One region of the Aliihoeflea sp. PC F10.4 genome, then DNA from elsewhere that is predicted to be linked to it. Evidence: riboswitches for the same ligand, from Rfam matches in the RefSeq annotation. Region 1 holds a riboswitch; each other region holds the start of a gene.
The links. A riboswitch is a leader RNA that binds a small molecule or an ion and turns the genes downstream of it on or off. The one in region 1 is predicted to bind cobalamin.
Positions count from the first base shown of each region.

Region 2: linked by a shared signal. The riboswitch ahead of ACX82Z_RS11535 (aromatic ring-hydroxylating oxygenase subunit alpha) and the one ahead of ACX82Z_RS20885 (hypothetical protein) in region 1 are both predicted to bind cobalamin.
Region 3: linked by a shared signal. The riboswitch ahead of ACX82Z_RS17210 (ribonucleoside-diphosphate reductase subunit alpha) and the one ahead of ACX82Z_RS20885 (hypothetical protein) in region 1 are both predicted to bind cobalamin.
Region 4: linked by a shared signal. The riboswitch ahead of ACX82Z_RS03210 (TonB-dependent receptor plug domain-containing protein) and the one ahead of ACX82Z_RS20885 (hypothetical protein) in region 1 are both predicted to bind cobalamin.

Region 1 covers NZ_JBTSWH010000001.1:4,147,784-4,153,076, forward strand. The annotation lists gene ACX82Z_RS20875 (hypothetical protein) at 1-1,220, shown strand, start outside; gene ACX82Z_RS20880 (homocysteine S-methyltransferase family protein) at 1,263-2,327, opposite strand; gene ACX82Z_RS20885 (hypothetical protein) at 2,346-2,597, opposite strand; cobalamin riboswitch at 2,706-2,912, opposite strand; gene ppk2 (polyphosphate kinase 2) at 3,036-3,941, shown strand; gene ACX82Z_RS20895 (hypothetical protein) at 3,955-4,305, opposite strand; gene ACX82Z_RS20900 (DUF2312 domain-containing protein) at 4,379-4,639, opposite strand; gene ACX82Z_RS20905 (DUF1244 domain-containing protein) at 4,788-5,096, opposite strand; gene ACX82Z_RS20910 (N-formylglutamate amidohydrolase) at 5,113-5,293, opposite strand, start outside.
Region 2 covers NZ_JBTSWH010000001.1:2,249,675-2,254,967, reverse strand. The annotation lists gene ACX82Z_RS11550 (DUF2147 domain-containing protein) at 1-47, shown strand, start outside; gene ACX82Z_RS11545 (pyridoxal phosphate-dependent aminotransferase) at 176-1,282, shown strand; gene ACX82Z_RS11540 (FAD-binding oxidoreductase) at 1,279-2,370, opposite strand; gene ACX82Z_RS11535 (aromatic ring-hydroxylating oxygenase subunit alpha) at 2,381-3,628, opposite strand; cobalamin riboswitch at 3,742-3,950, opposite strand; gene ACX82Z_RS11530 (hypothetical protein) at 4,268-4,507, shown strand; gene ACX82Z_RS11525 (methyltransferase domain-containing protein) at 4,507-5,293, shown strand, end outside.
Region 3 covers NZ_JBTSWH010000001.1:3,416,864-3,422,156, reverse strand. The annotation lists gene ACX82Z_RS17220 (GNAT family N-acetyltransferase) at 1-116, opposite strand, end outside; gene ACX82Z_RS17215 (lipopolysaccharide biosynthesis protein) at 113-1,474, opposite strand; cobalamin riboswitch at 1,837-2,033, shown strand; gene ACX82Z_RS17210 (ribonucleoside-diphosphate reductase subunit alpha) at 2,138-5,017, shown strand; gene ACX82Z_RS17205 (ribonucleotide-diphosphate reductase subunit beta) at 5,178-5,293, shown strand, end outside.
Region 4 covers NZ_JBTSWH010000001.1:655,698-660,990, forward strand. The annotation lists gene ACX82Z_RS03200 (FecCD family ABC transporter permease) at 1-238, opposite strand, end outside; gene ACX82Z_RS03205 (ABC transporter substrate-binding protein) at 247-1,110, opposite strand; gene ACX82Z_RS03210 (TonB-dependent receptor plug domain-containing protein) at 1,110-3,035, opposite strand; cobalamin riboswitch at 3,180-3,375, opposite strand; gene ACX82Z_RS03215 (ABC transporter substrate-binding protein) at 3,652-5,293, shown strand, end outside.

The DNA.
Region 1 (5,293 bases):
ATCAGACATGCATTCTCGCGCTGTCCGCCGCAATCGGCGCACTCGCGCTAAATGTCGGTCATTCAATTCCGGCGATGGCGAACGAGCCGCACGACGCGCATTATCGGCTGTTCATCGGAGATCACGCCGAAGGCGTCGTGCGCGCTTTCGACATTGACGGTTCACCCGCCGGTGTTTTCGAAATCGAGCAGACACCGGCGCTGACGCGAAGCGAAAGCGGTCGCGTGGTGTTCGCCGTTCAGGGCGACGCCGGCAAGGTGGCCGTGATCGACACCGGCATCACCTTCGAGGACCATGGCGACCATGCCGATCTGAAGGTCGAGGACGCGAAGCTGCTCGATACCGAGATCGGAGGCACGAAGCCTGCGCATGTGGTCGAGGGCTCGGGGACGATCGCGCTTTTCGACGACGGGTCAGGTGACGTTTCGCTTTTTGCCGAAAGCGATGTGCTGGGCGGGCGTTTCGAACCGCGCGTTCTCCAGCCGGGTTCCGCCCATCATGGGCTCGCCGCGCCGATGGGCGATTATCTCGTCGTCTCCGTGCCGCATGAAAATCCCGACGAGCCACGGGTCGGGCTGAAGGTGATCGACCGGGAGGGGAACGATGTTGGCGACGTCGTCGCCTGCCCCGGCGTTCACGGGCAGGCGCAGTCGGCGCGCATCTTCGCCTTCGGCTGCCGCGACGGGATCGTCATCGCGTCACCGGGCTCCGGCGGCGAAGCGCCGGCGCTGAAGCATATACCGACTGCCGATCTCGGCGAGGGCAACGTCTCGACTCTGAAGGGCGGAACGGCGATGAGCTACTTCCTCGGAAATTACGGCCCGTCGGCAATTGTCGTCATCGAGCCGGGCGATGAAACGCAATTCACAAAAATCGACCTGCCGATGCGCCGGGTCGATTTCGCGCTCGATCCCGCACAGCCTCGCAATGCCTATGTGCTCACCGAAGACGGCAGGCTGCATCTCGTCGATGTCGTCTCGGGCAAGATCGAGCAAAGCGTGGCGGTGACGGATGCCTATTCGATGGATGGCCACTGGCGCGATCCGCGCCCGCGTCTGGCTGTTGCGGGCGAGTCGATTGCGATCACCGATCCGCGCGAGGGCATCGTCCGGTTGATCTCGACGCAAACACTGGAGGAAACCGGCACGATCGAAATCGAAGGCGTGCCCTACACGATCGTTGCCGTGGGCGGGTCCGGCGCGACACATGACCACGAATGAGTAAGCGGGCGGCCCGCCTTCACCGGCGGGCCGCCATCTGACCTAGATTACTTTCTGTCTGCCGCGATAGGCATCGGGGATCGCCGCGTCGGTTCCGAAGAAGGCGTGCTTGGACATGTCGGGAGAATAGCGGCTCGCCGGAACGGTTCGGCCGAGCGCCTCTGCGACTGCCCGGATGTGGTGCGGGGCGGCCCCGCAGCAAAGCCCGATATAGTGCACGCCCGCATCATAGGCTTCGCGGGCGAATTCGGCGCATTCGTAACGGTTGCAGGTAAACGGATCGAGCGCCGTCGGGAACGGGCGATCGGCGGGAATGCATGAGCAGGCCCGGTCGGTCAGCGACTGGAAGGTCGGCTCGGCATCCGTCGTGCGATAGGGCACGGGCAGCGCCGCGACGTGGCACGAGACGGCCTCGCGCACTTTGCGGACGACGGGCATCAGCGTCTTCGGGCCGCGTTGGCAGTTGAGGCCGACGACATCGGCGCCGGCCGCTTCGAGCCGCTTGCACGCCTCCACGATGGACGCGCCGTCGAACATCTTTTCCTCGCGGTGGACCGAAAGCGTCACGACAGTGGGCAGGCCGGTCTTCTTCATCACGTCGAGCGCGATCTCGGCTTCGCCCAGCCAGTCGATGGTCTCGGCGATGAGAAAATCGGCCCCTTCCTCGACCGCCCAGCCGATCTGCTCTTCGAACATGGCACGCACCGCGTTGTGCGTCGAAGCGTCTGCGGCCTCATAGGCGTTGGTGTTGCAGATATTGCCGGCCATCAGGCAGCCGTTGCGGTCGGCGACATCCTTGGCAATACGAAGCGCCTGACGATTGATCGTCTCAAGACTGTCCTCGCGACCGATCACCTTCAGCTTCTGGCGATGAGCGTAATAGGTGAAGGCTTCGACGACGTCGCTGCCGGCATGAACGAAGTCCTCGTGCAGGCGCGTGACCGCCTCGGGGTGCTCCAGCACTACTTCGGGAACGAAAGGCCCAGCTTGGAGATAGCCGCGCCGTTCGAGTTCAAACAGATAGCCTTCCGCGCAGATGACAGGACCGGCAGCAAGCCGTTCGAGCAATCCCTGCTTGTGCGGGGCGGGTTCGGTTCTTGTAGCCATGAGTAAATCTCCGATCGATCAGTTGAGGATGGGACGGGGCGGCTCGCCGGCCGCCGCAGCGAAAAGCTCGCGAAGGCGCGTAGCGTCCGGATGGTTCGTTGCGCGGGTGTCGATCATGTCGATCTGCCTTTGAGCGGCAGCGTCGACAGGCGTGCCCGCCGGCAGCGACAGGAGCCATTGCAGGAAGACGGTTTCGGGCGTGACGTGTCCCGCTCCCTGTGATCGGCGTGGATGAATTCTGGTATCGATGCGCGGGAAGTCGTCGTCCATGCCGTTGCCTCATTCGAGGACCAAACCGGCGGAAGACGGAAGGGTGACGACCGGCAGGCGAGAGGCCGCACGGTCGCGTGTCTCTTCCGATCGCCCACCGCGATCAGTCGGTTTCATTTGATCAAGGCTGGTTTCCGGGCTTCGAAGCCGTCTCATCGAGAGACCTTTCCGACGCCTTCCCGGGTCTTCGACCCAGTGGCTTTCGTCGGAAAACGAGTTTCGTTACCGTTGCGGGGGCAGCGCCGGCATCAAACCGGCTTCCCAATTATCCCTTCGACCTTGCGGGCCAAGGGCACCTCGAACGCCGACAAATGAGCATGGATGGCGGGCGGAGGAAAGCGATAAAATCGGGCGCGGTCATTGCGCCCGAGAGGCGGGCGGCTTTTCTTTTCGGTGCGATGGACTAGCATTCGTCGATGCAACCGGAGAACCTGCCGCATGCCCGCAAAGAAGACCAGTTACGGCCGCGAGAAGGTCAAACCGATCGAGATCGACTTCGACGGGCGCAAGCGCTCGTTCGATATCGAAAATCCGAAGCTGCCCGACTGGATCGCGTCTGACGCGCTCGGCTCGGGCGACTACCCCTATTCCGAAAAGATGGTTCGGAAGGCTTACAAAGCCGAACTGGAAGCGCTTCAGGAAGAACTCGTGAAGCTGCAATACTGGATGCAGACCAAAGGCGAGCGGGTGATCGCGCTGTTCGAAGGGCGCGACGCGGCCGGCAAGGGCGGCACGATCTTTGTCTTGCGCCAGTACATGAACCCGCGCTCGTCCCGTAACGTGGCTTTGCCGAAGCCGACCGAGACGGAGTGCGGGCAATGGTACTTCCAGCGCTATGTCGAGCATTTCCCCACCAGCGGCGAGTTCGTTAGCTTCGACCGCTCCTGGTACAATCGCGGCGTGGTCGAGCCCGTGATGGGGTTCTGTACGCCGAAGCAGCATGAGACCTTTCTCGGCGACGCGCCCGATTTCGAGCGGATGATCGTCGATGAGGGGATTCATCTTTTCAAGTTCTGGCTGAATATCGGCCGCGAGATGCAGCTCAAGCGCTTCCATGACCGCGTGCATGATCCGCTCAAGACGTGGAAATTTTCGCCGATCGACGTTCAGGGCATGAGCAAATGGGACGAATACACCAAAGCGCGCAGCCAGATGATCGAGCGGACGCATACGGCACATGCGCCTTGGACGATCGTGCGCGCGAACGACAAGAGACGCGCGCGGATTTCGGTGATGCGCCATATTCTCGGGCGTTTCGACTATGACGGCAGGGACGAAAACGTGGTTGCCGAACCCGACCCGCTGATCCTCGGTCAGGGACAGGATTTCCTGACGGATCGGTGACGCTTTCGCGTCGTCAGCCGTCCGTGCAGGCGAACGGAAGAAAGGTGCTGGCCGTGCCGGCATTCATCGCGGCGATCGTCAATATGTTGGCGATGTCGAGATCGGCCTGCGTGCGTGGACACACGGCCACGCGCTCGACGCATCCTTGCGCGATGAAGGCTTCGTTCTCGTCGATAAAGGACTGGCTGAGGTTATCTGCGTCGCTGGCCGACGCGTCCTCGAACGCCTCGGTATAAACCTCACATTTGGTGATCTGCCATTCGGAAAGGGCAGGCTCCTGGGCAAGCGCGGGAGCCGCAAGGAACAAGCTCGCGGCGAGTGCGGTCAGCACGCGCATGCCTATCGAGGGTGATCCGGGGGACATGATCGATTTTCCGAAGCCTGCGGCACCGAACGCGTAAGGCAGTTCGGCCCGCCTGCTTTCAGGGAGTGGTGGCTCAGGCCATGCCGAGCGCGTTCATGTAGAGATCGAGGATCGCTTCGGCTTCCTGGCGCTCCGACGCATCCTGCTTGCGGATGCGGATCAACTGGCGGATCGCGCCGGTATCGAAGCCTGTGCCTTTGGCTTCGGCGTAGACTTCCTTGATGTCGTCCGCGAGCGCCTTCTTTTCTTCTTCGAGGCGCTCGATGCGTTCGATAAAGGAGCGCAACTGTCCTGCTGCGACTTCGTGCGTGCTGTCCGAAACTTCGTCTGCCATCGTCAAATTCCGTTCAATCGTATGATGCCTTATGGGATGGACGCGGCTGGCGCGACCTGAAACAGGCGGGTATTTCCGGTGCGGCCGCGACTCGCGACGACGCCCCGGAAAAGGATCGGCGCTTGGTTGCCCCAGCCGGGCAGGCCGGTCAATGGTCTTTTGGACGAGACGCTTCGAAAGCGGCCTTTTGTGACGTGCTTGCGTCCGTCTGGTGCTTCGCCTGCCACTCGGCATAGGGCATGCCGTAGACGATCTCGCGCGACTGGTCCTTGGTCATCGCGATGCCGTCCGCTTCGGCGGCTTCGCGATACCAGTTGGACAGGCAGTTGCGGCAAAAGCCGGCAAGATTCATCAGGTCGATGTTCTGAACGTCGGTACGTTCGCGCAGATGCGCCACCAGTCGGCGGAACGCGGCGGCTTCAAGCGCCTGTTTCTGCGCGTCGTCGAGGTCGGTCATGATTTCCTCCATCAGTTCAAAATGGACCGGTGCGCGAGCCGAATTGTTTCGCGACATGAATGTCGGGGCGCGCATTGATCGCTTCAAGGATTGGCGCGAGGCGATCGGTCCATTCTGCGACGCCTTCGTCGTCTGCGATCAGATCCTGCCGGATTTCGATCAGGAGATGCGCATAGCCGTTGACGATGGCGTGGCGG
Region 2 (5,293 bases), 1.9 Mb from region 1:
TCATGGGCGGCCTGATCTGCCGCGGCGAGGATCTGGCGCGCCAGTAGAGTCCCGCCGGAAGACACACTAAGGCCCGGCGATCTTGTCGGGCCTTTTGCTTTGCGGGGAGCTGGCGTCGTCTTGATGTTTCGCCGGTTGACCGCTAGTGGCTCGGCAGCCAACAGAGACGCCTTCAATGAACCGACCACACCTCACGGCGCTTGCCGAAAGCCTTCCCGCCACCGTGCCCTTCGTCGGCCCCGAGGCGCAGGAGCGCCAGCGCGGCCGCCCGTTTCGCGCGCGCCTTGGCGCAAATGAAAGCGGGTTCGGGCCGTCGCCGTCGGTAAAGGCTGCGATTGCAGCCGCGTCTGGGGACGTGTGGATGTATGGCGATCCCGAAAGCGCTGAATTGCGCGCCAAGCTGGCCGCAAAGCACGGGGTGTCGGCGACGAATATCGTGATCGGGGAGGGGATCGACGCGCTTTTGGGCCTCGTCGTGCGCCTGTGGGCGGATCGCGGCGCTGCGGTCGTCACCTCGCTGGGCGCTTATCCGACCTTCAATTACCATGTCGCCGGGTTCGGCGCGCGGCTCGTGACCGTTCCTTATGAGGACGATCGCGAAAGCCTTTTCGCACTCCTCGATGCCGTCAAACGCGAGAACGCACCGGTCGTCTATCTCGCCAATCCCGACAATCCGATGGGCACATGGTGGTCTGCCGAAAAGATCGAACGTTTCATCGAAGCGCTTCCCGAAACGACCATGCTCATCCTCGACGAGGCCTATGGCGAGACCGCGCCGGACGGCACTTTGCCGCCGATAGATATCGAGCGTGCGAATGTGCTGCGCATGCGCACCTTTTCCAAAGCCTATGGGCTGGCGGGCTTGCGTTGCGGCTATGCGATCGGCGAAGCGGCAACGATCAATGCGTTCGAGAAAGTGCGCAATCATTTCGGCATGACGCGCATGGCGCAGGCTGCCGCGCTCGCCGCCCTCGACGACGAAGCCTGGTTGCGAAAGGTGATAAGCGATGTCGCCGCCTGCCGCGACCGGCTTTACGACATAGCGGCGACGAACGGCCTGGCCGCGATCCCCTCGGCCACCAATTTTGTCGCGATCGATTGTGGTGAAGATGGTGCCTTCGCACTGAAAGTCATGCAGGAACTGATCGCTCGCGACGTGTTCGTGCGCAAGCCGATGGCTCCGGTTCTCGACCGCTGCATCCGCGTTTCGGTCGGCCCGGCCGCCGAGATCGATCTGTTCGAGGCCGAGCTTCCGAAAGCGCTTGCCGCCGCGCGCGGTTAGGCTTCGACCGTCACCGGCCCGAGCGGGCGCGAGCAGCATGCGAGGATATAGCCTTCCTCGATCTCGTGATCGAGGATGCCGCCATTGTGGCTCATCTCGACTTCGCCCGAAAGCTTCATCGTCTTGCATGTTCCGCAAAGACCGAACTCGCAAGCGGCCGGAATACGCACACCCGCCGCGCGCGCGGTTTGCAGGATGGTCTGGTCGGGCAGGCACATCGCCTCGACGTCGGACGAGGCAAAACGCACCGGCTGTGCGTCGGCCGGCGGTTCGGCGTTGACGATTTCCTCGAACGGCGCCTGAACGCGCTCGATCGTCGGCGCGCCGAAGCTTTCCTGATGATAATGCGCCATGTCGAAGCCTTCGGCTTCAAGGATCTGGCGCACTGCGCGCATGAATGGGTCCGGCCCGCAACAGAATATCTCCCGCTCGGCGAAGTCCGGCGCAAGGAGTTTCAGCCGCGTGCCGTCGATGCGCCCGACATGGCCGAAGCCGCCCTCGCGCCGCGCGCGTTCTTCCAGAAGAAAGTCGAGCGACAGGCCGTGCATGTAGTTGCCGACGAGTTCCAGTTCGCGGCGGAAGATCAAATCTTCGTAGCGACGCGAGCAGTTAATAAAGGCGACATCCGTTTGCGGCGCGAAATCGTTGAGCCACAAAAGCATCGACATCATCGGCGTGATGCCGGAACCGGCCGACAGGAAAAGATATTTGGCGGCAGGATGGTTATGCAGCGAAAAATCGCCCGACGGCCCGAAGGCCCTTACATGGTCGCCGGGCTTCAGATTGTCGAACATCCAGCGCGTGCCGATCGAATCGGCCTGCGCCTTTACCGTCACGGCGATGGAGAATGGGCGCGACGGGCTCGACGAGAGCGTATAGGTGCGCATCAGTGGTTCCGGCTCCGCCGGCAGTTCCAGCGTGATGAACTGGCCGGGCTGGTAGCGGAACCATGTCTGGCTATCCGAACGGAATGCGAAGCTCTTCACGTCCGGCGCTTCGTCCACGACGCGCAGGCATTCGAGCACCTGAAGGCGGTCGTCCCACGGCGCCATCTCGTCCAGATATTTGTAAAGGGACGTCGCGTTCATTTCGTTCTCCTCAGGCCACCGAGCGCAGCGCCGGCTTGGCGTCACCCGTCAGGCGGTCTTCGGCGAAATTGCTGTACCATTCGACGAACTGCATGACGCCGCCCTCGTGTTCCTCGGAATAGGGGCCGGGTCGATATGCGGGCGAGGTGATGCCGAACGCGTTTTCCTCGACGATCCGCCGATCCTGGTCGTTCGTCTCCGTCCACACATGGGTGAGTTCGGCAAGGTCGTAATCCACGCCCTCGACGGCATCCTTGTGAACGAGCCATTTGGTCGTCACCGCCGTTTCCGTGGCGCTGATGGGCAAGACGCGGAAGGTGACTGCATGGTCACCGAGAACATGGTTCCAGGTCGTCGGGTAGTGATAGAGAAGAAGCGCGCCGATGCGGTCCGTCGAAACGGAATCGGACAGGTTCTTCTTCACCGCGCGCTTGCCGCTCATCGTATAGCTGACCGCGTCTCGTACGAGCGGTACGCGCGTGACGCGATATTGTCCGTCTTCTGAAATCTCGAACGTGCTCGGCAATCCGGCCGCCTCGCACCGGTCCCAGTGTTCAACGATCTCAGGGTCGCTTTTCGACCCTTGAACGCCAACAGCGGTCGGCGCTTCGGGAAAGGTCTTGCATAGCTCGGGATGGTTGCCCGCGCAGTGATAGCACTCGCGATTGTTTTCCCAGACGAGCTTCCAGTTGCCCTTCTCGATGATGGTCGATTCGAACGCGACCTTCGTTTCGGTCAGACGATGCGGGGCGAGATAGGGCTCGAGCTTTGCCCGAACCGGCGCGAAGTCCGCCGGTTCGTCGGCAAGGCAGATGAAGAGGTAGCCGGCGACGCCCTCGCAGGCGATCGGCTTCAGGCCGAATTGCGAAGCGTCGAATTCCGCCCCCATCTGCCGCGCGAATACGAGACGGCCGTCAAGGTCGTACGTCCACTGATGGTAGGGGCAGACAAGCTTTGCGGCCGTTCCCTTGGCAGCAGTGCACACGCGCGAGCCGCGATGGCGGCACGTGTTGTGGAACGCGCGGATCGAACCTTTTGCGTCACGCACGACGACGACCGGATATTCACCGACCTGAACCGTCATGTAGCTGCCTGGCTTGGGCAGTTCGCAATCATGGCCGATGAACAGCCAGTCCCGATACCAGATCAGCTCCATGTCGAGCTTGAAGAAATCGGGGTCCGTATAGAAGGCGCGGTCGAGGCTATAGCCCGGCTGCCTTGCCTTTAGTCTTTCGAGCATTTCCTTGCGCGTATCCATGTCCTGTCCTGCCTTCAATGCGAAGACTGAACTGGTGGAGATGGCAAAGGAGAACGCGTGGGCGTTTCGCTGCCCACATGCATTCGCCTCTCGATCGCCCACCGCGATCAGTCGGTTTCAAACCTCTTCAGGCTGGTTTCCGGACTCTGGAGCGACCCTTCTGCAAGGCCCGCCGCAACACCTTCCCGGGCTGTTCGCCCAGTGGCTCCCGCTGCGACTTCATCTCCACCACCGTTGCGGGGGCAGCGCCGGCATCCGACCGGCTTCCCAATTCTCCTCGCCCGAAGTGATCGGACGCGGCACCTGAATGGCACGACTTAATCATCCGGCGCGTGATTCCAGTCGCATGATTGCGACATCGGATAAGCGTCCGGCGACGCAGTTCATATCAAAATGTCTCTCCGGGCGATTTGGGATGGCGGTGGCTTACGTAAAGACCGAGAGCGGGGACAGAAGCAATACGGCCCAATGCCGTCCCGATTGCCAATATTTGACCGGCAGCGGCGAGCGCTTCGCATCTGTCATTTGTGGACCATGCCCACCATGACTTGCCAGCCGGCAATCCAAATGCCATTAACATCCGGCTAAATATATGTTGGCAAATTTTATGACGCCCTAAAGAACGTCTGGATACTTGAAATGATGAAAGCACGCCTGCCTATCTACGCGCTCTTTGCGTTCATGTTAACGACTCGGGATTCTTTCGCCTATATCGATCCCGGAACGGGCAGTGTCGTCACGACTGCGATCATAGGATTCTTTGCGGCCGCGGCCTATACGCTGCGCAGATATTATTATCGGATCACGGATTTCTTCTCCGGGAAAAATGCGGACAAGGAAAAGGCGAAAAGCGCTGAAAAATCCTCAGGGTCGAGATAATGATGGGGAGCGTCGCAAAGGCACGTCCCCCGCTAGAAACCGATTTTGTTGCAGATTCCGGGTCTTTCCGAGACCGTAATAACCGCGTCTACGATAATGGAACGGCAATCGTCCGCGGAATAAGCGAGGACGCCGCCGCGAATTGGGAGTTGCTGTGTCAAGAGCCGTTTTATCAGGCTCTCGTCGACGCCGGAAAAATCATACAAACGGAGCATGCCGAGTCCGCGCTGGTGCGTCCGGGCCAATGGCCAAGGCATCTCAAGCACGCACGTATTCCATTCATCTCATATCCGTATGAATGGTCGTTCGGAATGCTGAAAGATGCTGCACTCCTTACGCTCGACATTCTTGAGAGCGCGCACGAAAGCGGATGGACGCTCAAGGACGCAACCGCCTACAACATTCAGTTTATCGCCGCGAAACCGGTCTTCATCGATATTCCGTCGTTCGTTCCTCATGCTGAAGGCGACCCGTGGGTCGGATACCGCCAGTTCTGCATGCAGTTTCTTTATCCGTTGATGTTTCAAGCTTACAAGGGCATCGATTTCCAGCCCTTCCTAAGGGGTAATATCGAAGGCATCGACCCGCTTGTCGCCAACAAGGTTATCGGCAATCTGGCGATATTCAAGAAAGGCGTTCTTTCGCACGTAAAGCTACATGCGAGCATGCAGGAACGGTCTTTTCGGGCGCAACTTTCCGAAGCGCAGCGCCTGACCGAAGATGCCAATCAGGTCCCGACAGAACATAAGAAGCTCCACCATTCGAAGGCGATGGTGGTTGGTACGC
Region 3 (5,293 bases), 730 kb from region 1:
GCCAGCGCTGCGGCGTCTATCACCTCGGCCCGGCAAGGCATTTTCGTCGTATGCAAGGCCCGGGCGCCAGCGATCCGGCGCGCGTAGGAGGACGATTGATATATCGTGTCGCTCATGTTCGAACCTCCTGATGGGCCGTGGCGGCGATGCTGCTGAAACCTGCCGGCAGGACGATGCCCAGTTGCCGGTGCGCGAAGATGGCGAGAATGATGCCGCGCAGGGCAAGCGCGGTGGCGGTAGCGATCGCTGCACCCGTCATTCCCATTATCGGGATCAAGGTGAAGTTGAGTGCCAGATTGGCAAAAAGCGCGATGAAGAATCCGAGCGCGCACAGGCGCTCGCCGCCCGTCATGGTGAGAATGTCCTCGCCGGGGCCAAGCGCACAGGCCATCACGATCCCGAGGCACAGGACGGGAACGACGGACGTGGCCGCGTCGTATCCGTCACCGAAAAGAGCGAGCAGCGGGCCGGCGAAGACCCACAGGAACAGCGCGCCGGCAATGGCGAGCGTGGTCGAGAGCGTGGTAGCGGCCCCGACTAGACGCTGGAGCTCGTGACGCTCCCCTTGCGCCGCAAGAGCCGCGTATTTCTGCGCGGTCGCCGCCGATATCCCATAGGGAACGTAGGAAAGTATCTGCGCCAGTCGCGTCGCGGCGAAATAGAAGGCGACGATCTCGGGCGGCATGAACAGGCCGAGGATCAGAATGTCGGCATTGTGGAACAGAATTTCGCTGGCTTCCAGCAAGGCCACCGGCATCGCCACCTTGAACCAGCAGCCGATCCTGTAGGTCGCCCTCGCACCGGCGAGCAACTTCTTCAGTTCGCCGCGCAGGAGCAGATATTGCACGGCGACCGAGGCCGCCAGCCCGCCGACGGTGAAGCTCATGATGGTGACCGCGTCGGCCGAACCGCCCGTGGCGAAAACGAAACCGACGCCTGCCAGAATGGCCAGATGCCGCAGGAGCATCGCAGGCCCGATGCCCAGAAGCGGCTTGTCGAGTCCGCGCGCGATCGCCTCGAGAAACTCCTGAAGCACCAGAAGCGGGATAACGAGAAAGGCGAGCGTCGCCAGCGTGACCATTTGCGGCGAAAGCCCAGTCGGGCCGAAATGGATGATTGCCAGCGCAACGAGCGTCACAATCAGCGAAACGCCGAGCGCCAGCGCGAGAGCGAAATGGAGAAGGCCAAGCGCCGCGCCGGCGTCGCCCTTTGCCCGGTATTCGGAAACGAACCGACAGACGAGCTGGTTGGTGCCGACCGTCGCGCCATGCCCGAGAAGAAAAAGCCAGACCAGAACCAAAGCATAGGACCCGAACGCTTCGGCTCCGACGAGCCGCGCGGCGGCGATCTGGGCGACGAAAGCAAGGGCAGCAGCGCCGACGCGAAGGCCCATGACGGATATGCCGGTACGGGAAAACCCGCCCGGATGCGACGCCATTCTCGCCCTGACTATCTCGATCAGGCCCTTGCCCATTTCCCTCGCCCTTGCTCCGGCGCGTTACTTTACAATCGAACGCGCCAAGCGCATGTCGTCAAAATCAATTACGCTTAACAGAAACTTAGCGGACGAACGCAACTTTGGCTGTCAGCGAATTGCAGCAACATTCGCTGAAATCCCCATTTTGCATTTTGGCATAAAAATAATGATCAAGTGTTAAGCTTGAGAATGTCGCTGTCAATACTGACCGGGAATCGCTCCTTCGGACATTCATACTCCATGCTTCCAGCTCATCGATCTTGGCGAGGCCGCAGCGTGTGTCCCACCACGCCGATGCACTCGTCATCATTGCGATGTGAATATCCAAACTAGATATTGACGAGTGTGGGGGTCGCTACGCAATATGCAGTTGTCAGGGTCTTCCAAAGTCGATTCGGTGATGGAGGCTAAGAGGGAAGTCGGTGAAATGCCGGCGCTGCCCCCGCAACTGTAAGCAGAGAGCGTTTCGTCGAGTATGCCACTGGTGTTTACCGGGAAGGCCGACGAAAAGCCGCGACCTGCGAGCCAGGAGACCTGCCTTGACGATGTGAACGAACCCGGGCGGGGTGCTCCGGCGGTGCGCATGGCTCATGGTCGTCATTCGGCCAGTGAATTTGCGCGTTGCTTCTTCATCCCCGTCCACAGCGCCACGGGGACAAGATGCCGGCGACCAGTGCACTTCAATCAAACGGAAACCATCCGATCGAACTTCCGGTCGAAGCGGCCACGAAGGCGCCGGCCGAGCCCGGCTATCGCCTGATCCGACGCAATGGCGGCGTCACGCCGTTCGATGCGTCCAAGATCACAATCGCTTTGACCAAGGCGTTTCTCGCTGTCGAGGGCTCGACGGCAGCAGGCTCGCGCCGCGTCCACGACATCGTCGAGGAACTGACGGACGGAGTCGTTTCCGCGCTGACGCGGCGTGTCGGGGAGGGGCGCACCTTCCATATCGAAGATGTGCAGGACCAGGTCGAACTCGCCCTGATGCGCGAGGGACATCACAAGGTCGCTCGCGCCTATGTGCTCTACCGCGCCGAGCGTGCACGCGAACGCGAAGCCGAAGCACCTGCCGCCGTGCAGTCGGCGGCATCCTCGCTGAACGTGAAGGGAGAGGACGGCGCGCTGCTGCCGCTCGACGAGGCGCGCCTTGCCCGCATCGTGGAAGAGGCATGTGACGGGCTTGATGCGGTGTCGTCCGTGCCGATCCTCGCCGAGACGAAGCGCAATCTTTATGACGGCATCACCCTCGACGAATTGTCGCTCGCCCCGATCCTTGCCGCGCGCACACTGGTCGAGCAGGAGCCGAACTACGCGTTCGTCTCGGCGCGCCTTCTCATGGACAAGCTGCGCCGCGAAGCGCTGACCTTCGTGTCGGGCCGAAGCGAACAGGCGACACAGGCCGACATGGGTGCGCGCTACGCTTCCTATTTCCCTGACTTCATCAGTACCGGCATCAAGGCCGACCTGATCGACCCGGAACTTGGCCGGTTCGATCTCGCCCGACTGGGTGCTGCACTGAAGCCGGAGCGCGACCAGAACTTCCAGTATCTCGGACTTCAGACGCTCTACGACCGTTATTTCCTGCACACAAAGGGCAAGCGTTTCGAACTGCCACAGGCGTTCTTCATGCGCGTTGCGATGGGGCTCGCGATCCGCGAAATCGACCGCGAGGCGCGGGCCATCGAGTTCTACGATCTTCTGTCGTCCTTCGATTTCATGGCTTCGACGCCGACGCTGTTCAATTCCGGCACGACGCGGCCGCAGCTTTCCTCTTGCTTCCTGACCACCATCGGCGACGACCTCGACGCCATCTTCAAGGGCGTGAAGGACAACGCCTTGCTGGCTAAATATTCCGGCGGGCTTGGAAACGACTGGACGCCCGTTCGCGGCCTCGGTGCGCATATCAAGGGCACCAATGGCGAAAGCCAGGGCGTGGTGCCGTTCCTTAAAGTCGCCAACGACACGGCCATTGCGGTCAATCAGGGCGGCAAGCGCAAGGGTGCGGTCTGCGCCTATCTGGAGACGTGGCACGTCGACATCGAGGAATTCCTCGACCTTCGCAAGAACACGGGCGACGACCGCCGCCGCACGCATGACATGAACACGGCGAACTGGGTGCCGGACCTGTTCATGGAGCGTGTCGAGGCGAACGGCGAATGGACGCTGTTTTCACCGGATGAGACGCCGGACCTGCATGACCTTTACGGCAAGCCGTTCAAGGCCGCCTATGAGGCTTATGAGGCCAAGGCCGCGGCGGGCGAATTGCGCGTTCATCGCAAGGTGCGTGCGCTCGATCTGTGGCGGCGCATGCTGACCATGGTTTTCGAGACCGGGCATCCGTGGGTGACGTTCAAGGACCCGTGCAACATCCGCTCGCCGCAGGGGCATATCGGCGTCGTGCACTCGTCGAACCTTTGCACCGAGATCACGCTGAATACGTCGAAGGACGAAGTGGCCGTGTGCAATCTCGGCTCGATCAATCTCTTGAACCACGTCACGACAAAAGGTCTCGACCTCGACCGGTTGGCAAAGACTGTCGGCACGGCGATGCGCATGCTGGACAATGTTGTCGACATCAATTTCTACACCATCCCAGAGGCGCGCAACTCGAACTTGAAGCATCGTCCGGTGGGGCTTGGCCTGATGGGTTTTCAGGACGCGTTGCAGAAGCTGAAGATTGCCTATGCGTCGAAAGACGCCGTCGAGTTCGCCGACCGTTCGATGGAAGCGATCAGCTATCACGCCATCTCCGCTTCGGTCGATCTTGCCGCCGAGCGTGGCCGCTATCCAAGCTTCAACGGTTCGCTGTGGTCGCAGGGCATCCTGCCGATCGACTCGATCAAGCTGCTCGAGGACGCGCGCCCCGGCGTGGATATGGATGGAGAAGCGACCCTCGACTGGGCCGCTTTGCGCCAGCGCGTGACGACCACCGGCATGCGCAATTCCAACACGATGGCGATCGCGCCAACCGCGACGATTTCCAACATTTGCGGCGTCTCGCAATCGATCGAGCCGGGCTACCAGAACCTTTTCGTCAAATCGAACATGTCGGGTGATTTCACCGTCGTGAACGCACAACTCGTCCATGATCTGAAGGAACGTGGCCTTTGGGACGAGGTCATGGTGTCGGACCTGAAATATTTCGACGGGTCCATCGGCCAGATCGACCGAATCCCTGACGATCTGAAGGCGATCTACGCGACCGCGTTCGAGATCGATTCGGCCTGGCTGATCGAGGCGGCATCGCGCCGGCAAAAATGGATCGACCAGGCGCAGTCGCTCAACCTCTATATCGCCAATCCATCAGGCAAGAAGCTCGACGAGCTTTATCGCTTCGCGTGGAAGAAGGGGCTGAAGACGACCTATTATCTGCGTTCGCGTTCGGCGACCCACGTGGAGAAATCCACCTTGAAGGGCACGGACGGCAAGCTCAACGCAGTGTCGGCCAGCGTTGCCGCTGCGCCGATCGAGGTCGATCCGAATGCCGCGTGGGGCAAAGCCTGCGCGATCGATGATCCCGAATGTGAGGCGTGCCAGTAAGGCTCGAATTTACCCCTCTTCCGTCTCGGCGCGTTGCGCCGATCCACCTTCTCCCACAAGGGGAGAAGGTAGGGTGCTCTTCCTTCTCCCCTTGTGGGAGAAGGTGGCCGAGCGGAGTGAGGTCGGATGAGGGGTCGTAAAACATATGAAGGAACACAAAATGCTCGACTGGTCAGAACCCAAAGCCACACCCGCCGCCACGCCGTCCGGTGAAGGTGCTCCACTCGCAGACGCTACCGGCCTTGGCGAGATCGAACGCGGCGGCGCGCGCGTCTC
Region 4 (5,293 bases), 3.5 Mb from region 1:
CGAGCGGATTGCGCAGGAGCCCTTGCAGCACGGCACCTGACAGGCCGAGACCGATCCCGACCGTCAGCGCCAGAAGCGCGCGCGGCAGCCGGATATCCTGCATAATGATCATGGCTGCCTCGTCGCCGCCCGCAAACAGGCCCGTCACGCTCGATGCAAGATCGAGATCGGCCGGTCCGATCAGCAGGGAGGCGACCGTGAGGATGACGCAGGCAAGGGCGAGGATGGCGTTCAGCATGGCGCTCTTTACTGCGTTTCGTCGCAGGGCGCGATCTCCTCGCGCAACTCGGTCAAGGCGCGAACGGCCTCGATGACGAAGGGTGCGCCACAGGCCCAGGCGCCTTGCGGCACGAATGCGCCGACCCTTGCGCCATCCAGCGCCTTCAAGGCCGGATGGCTGACGAACTGGTCGGCGAGCGCGGGCGCTCCCTCGACGGGTTCAGACAGGATGACGATGTCGGGCCGGTGCGAGACGAGTTGTTCGAGGGGCAGGGGCGTCATGGCCGAATAGCCGAGCTCGGCGGCAAGGTTCGTCAGGCCAGCGGCTTCCATAGCGCTGTCGGCAAGCGTGCCCGCGCCCAGCACTACGCCGTTTTGCTCATAGGCGATGGCGGTGGGGCGGGTAGGGCACTGGCGCGCGCGCAGAGTTTCAAGTTCGCGCTCGTAGTCGCGGGCGATCGTTTCGGCGCGTTCGCTCTGTCCGACGATCGCGCCCATGCGCCGGAGTTCAGCGGGAACTGTGTCGACCGTGTTGTCGTAGGCGAATTCCTCGACATGGAAATCGAGGCGCTGAAGCAGGCTCGTCGTGTTGTGAAGGCTGAACGTGCCGGTGACGACGATGTCTGGCTTCGACAGGAACACCTCTTCGGCCCGTCCGCCATTCTTGGGGTAGTTCGCTGCCTCTTCATCGAGAAAGGAAAGCGTCGGGTCCGTCGAAAGATCGGACAAAGAGACGATCTGACCGGGATCGGCCAGAAGCAGCACGAGCTGGTCCGTGCACACATTCATCGACATGACGCGCGGCGGGTCGGCGGCGAATGCAGGCGCAGTCAACGCGAGGGTAAAGGCGGCGGCGCGCAGAATGAATTGTCCGCGCGCCGCCCTTTTCATCAGAAGGTCGACCGGAAGCCGGCGAAGACGCCGATGCCGGGCGTATTGAAGCCACGCACCGTCTGGTAGTCCTGATCGAGCAGGTTTTCGCCGCGCACGTAAAGCTCCGTGGATTCGGTCGCCTGGTAAGAGACCTTGGCGTTTAGGAGGACGTAGTCGTCGAGTTTGACGCGGCCGTTGACTCCAGAAAAGCCAAATGGTCCGGCGACGCTGCTCACGATGATTTCGTCTTCACTGTCAACGGCAATTTTGGCTGTGCCGGAAATAGCCCATTTCTCGGCGGGCTTGTATGTCGTCGTGAGCGCAATTTCGTGGCGTGGAACGCGCAAGTTGCGGTTGCCGTTGGCGTCCTGCGTATGTGTGTAGGTGTATGCTGCGCCTAGCGAGAGCCAATCATTGGCTTCATAGACTAGCGACGCTTCCACGCCTCGCTGACGCGAAGTGCCGGGAACCTGTGCATAGCTGCCACCAGCAAACTGAATCAAGTTGTCAATGTCGAGCATGAAATAGGTCAAGTCGGCAGCAAGGCTATTATTGAACCGATACTCCAAGCCAACGTCGAATGAGACGCTTTCTTCCGGCTCCAGATCGGTGTTGCCAACGAAGGGACCGAATAATTCGTATAGGCTCGGTGCGCGAAAGCCGGTGCCGAACGAACTATGAAGGCGATATCCGCTTTCGCCAAAGCGATAAGATCCTGTCGCCCGATATGTGAGATTATCACCAAATTCGGAGTGATCATCATATCGCACACCGCCTGATAGGTTCAATAATTCAGTTGGCTCCAGAACCGCTTGTGTCCAAACGCCAGCGAGAGAAAATGAATCGTCTGTATCGGAGCCGTAGCTATCGACCGTTTGCGCTCTTTGCCGCTCGTAATCGGCGCCATATTGAAGCAGCAGCCACTCATTAACGTCGAGTGAGCCTTGATAATCTATCTTCCGGCGCTCGCCGACATAATCAGCATCGAACGGGCCGAATGCAGGGTGATTCGAGTCAATTGTGCGATCGACCTCAAAGTGCTGGACCGAAAGCGTATTCTTCAAGCGGCCATCGAGGAAATTGGCATTGAAGCCGACGCGCATTCCGATCTGCTCGTTATCGTTAACATTTACGTCGGTATCCTGTGGCTCAATAATCTCCCCGGTGACGCTATCTACATAGCGGTCTACATCGTAGTCAGCGTCGGCGTCGATGTAGAGCAGGGAACCGAACACCGATACGACCTCGTTCAGGCGATATTCGCCCGTCGCGTCGAACGTCACATTCTCATAGCCGTCCCGCTCGCTGCCGCCCGCTGCTGCAGAAATGCCGTCGGTGCGGAAGCCGGTGATGTTGATTGCGGCACGTCCGGCATCGTTGGCTGCACGCAGGCCGTAGCCCCCACGAACGGTTCCGCGCGAGCCGGCTTCGCCATGGAGGATGTGCGAGATGCCGGGCTCGATATCGCCGAGGGTCGAAAACGAGATCACGCCCGCGATTGCATCCGAACCATAAAGCGTCGACTGGGAGCCTTTCAGCACCTCGATGGACTCGAGGCCACCAGAGAGGAGATACTGATAGGAGGTCTGAACCTGCGTGCTCGTTGGATCGCCGATATCGATACCGTTATAGAGCGTCTTGACGTAGCGGCGCGGCGCGCCGCGCACGGACAGCGATCCCTCCGCGCCCGGGCCGCCGGGTGATGATACGGAGATGCCTGGCAGGCGCTCCAGATAGTCGACGGCGAGCGGCAGGTCCTGCTCTTCCATCTCCATACGCGTGACCGTCTCGACCCGCGAGCCGGAGCGTTCGGCCTCTGTCGGCGCGCGGTTCGGCGTAATGACGATCTGCGGCAGTTCGGTGAACTGCGCATGCGCGGGCAGGCTTGCCAATATGGCGATTGCAGATGCAGCGCAGGCCGCGCCCAGTTTGAAAGCGTACATTCGGTCCCCCGATATCCGGCCTGCGGCCGGAACCCATCTTTTCAAAGATGCTGGAGAAACCTGCGGACCGCCCCGATCCGGCTTCGCCAGCGATGACATATGTCACCACTGCGAAACCACAGCCCCGGACGCTCCCCGCATCCGGCAAAGGTGACGCTCAAGGCAGGTTTCCTGGCTCGCGCTTCAGCGGATCATTCACCTTCCCGGGCACCGCCCAGTGGTTTTCGAATGTCCTCTGCGCTTACAGTTGCGGGGGCAGCCGCGGCTCGGACAAATCGTCCTTCCGCATTCCCTCTTAGCCGGCGTTGCTCGCACCGGCACCTCAAGCTGAAAATTACGTAGCAAGCACTGGGAGTGACGGTCAATCACGTCATTGGCGGGGCCGACCGGACGTCACGCGATGTTGCCTGGCAGCAACGGCCGTTCGGGATTACACTGCGTCATATTTGGTCGCAAAAGATGCCAAAACGGGGTGTTCGATGTCGCTTTTACGCCAACGGAACGGCCGGCCTGGTATCAAATTATAGTCGAACATCCTGATCTGGCGGGGTTTTTGACATTCGCCCACCGATACGGGATGGTAGGGAACATCAGGAACAAACGGGAGATCGGTGGCATGAGTTTCTTCAGAAGTAGCGGGAACCGCGTTCCCGAACACGTCGAGAAGATGGCAGAGGATGTGAAGGCCGGACGCGTCGACCGACGCGAATTCCTCGCCATCGCGTCCGTCTTCGGGGCCTCGACCGCGCTTGCCTATTCGATGATCGGCCTCGCCGCACCTTCGAAGGCGCTGGCGCAGGATGAAGCGCTTGGCGAGCCGGTGACAGGCGGCGTCCTGCGCGTGGCCATGTTCGTCAAGGCAAACAAGGACCCGCGCACGGCCGACTGGTCCGAAATCTCCAACGGCATGCGCCAGTCGCTCGAGCCGCTCGTCAAGTACACGCGCGAGTTCACCTTCGAAGGCAAGCTTCTCGAAAGCTGGGAAGCCAACGACGACGCCACCGAGTACGTTCTCAACGTGCGGCAGGGCGTGACGTGGACAAACGGCGATGAATTCAACGCAGACGACGTCATCTACAATCTGACGCGCTGGGCCGACGGCACTGCTGAAGGCAACTCGATGGCGACCCGCGTCGCCTCGATGATCGACCCCGACACCAACAAGCTGCGCGAAGGCGCGATCGAACGCGTCGACGATTACACGGTCAAGCTGATCCTGTCGGAGCCGGACGTTTCGATCATTCCGGGCTTCTCGGATTATCCTGCGCTGGTCGTTCACCCCACCTTCGACGAGACGGGCGCGGACTGGGTCGCCAATCCGATCGGCACCGGTCCGTTCGAACTCGTTTCCTATTCGGTCGGTGATCGTATCGAGTTCAAGCGGCGCGAAAACGGCGCGTGGTGGGATGGCGAAGCCTATCTCGACGGCGTCGAATTCATCGATTACGGCACCGATCCGTCGGCGATGGTCAACGCGTTCGAAGCGCTCGAAATCCATACGAACTACGAGACGACCGCCGACTATCTCGACATCATGGACAGCCTCGGTCTCGTGCGTTCGGAGGTTTTGACCTCGACCACGCTGACCATTCGCATGAACGTCGACAACGCACCTTACGACGACCAGAACGTGCGCAAGGCCGTTCAGCTCGGCGTCGACAACAACGCTATCCTGGCGCTTGGCATCGACGGTGCGGGCGAAAAGGCCGACAACTACCATGTCGCGCCGATCCAGCCCGACCACGTCCAGATCGCCACGCATGAGCGCGACGTCGACCGTGCCAAGCAGTTGATGGAAGAAGCCGGCCAGATGGATTTCGAGCACGAGATCATCTCGGTCGACGAGACCTGGCACCGCAACTCGTGCGACGCGGTGGCCGCACAGCTTCGCGAGGCCGGGTTCCGCGTCAAGCGGACCGTGCTTCCCGGTTCGACCTTCTGGAACGACTGGACCAAGTATCCTTTCTCGGCGACCAACTGGAACATGCGCCCGCTCGGCATCCAGGTCATCGCGCTCGGTTACCGCACCGGCGGCAGTTGGAACGAGACTGCGTTCTCCAATGAGGAACTCGACGGCCTGATCGCCGAAGCCCTTTCGATCGCCGATTCGGAAGAGCGTCAGTCGGTCATGGAGCGGATCGAGACGATCATCCAGGATTCGGGCATCATCATCCAGCCCTACTGGCGCACGCTCTACAACCACTCCGTAGAGGCGGTGAAGAACCACGGCATGCACCCGACCTTCGAGATCGATCTCG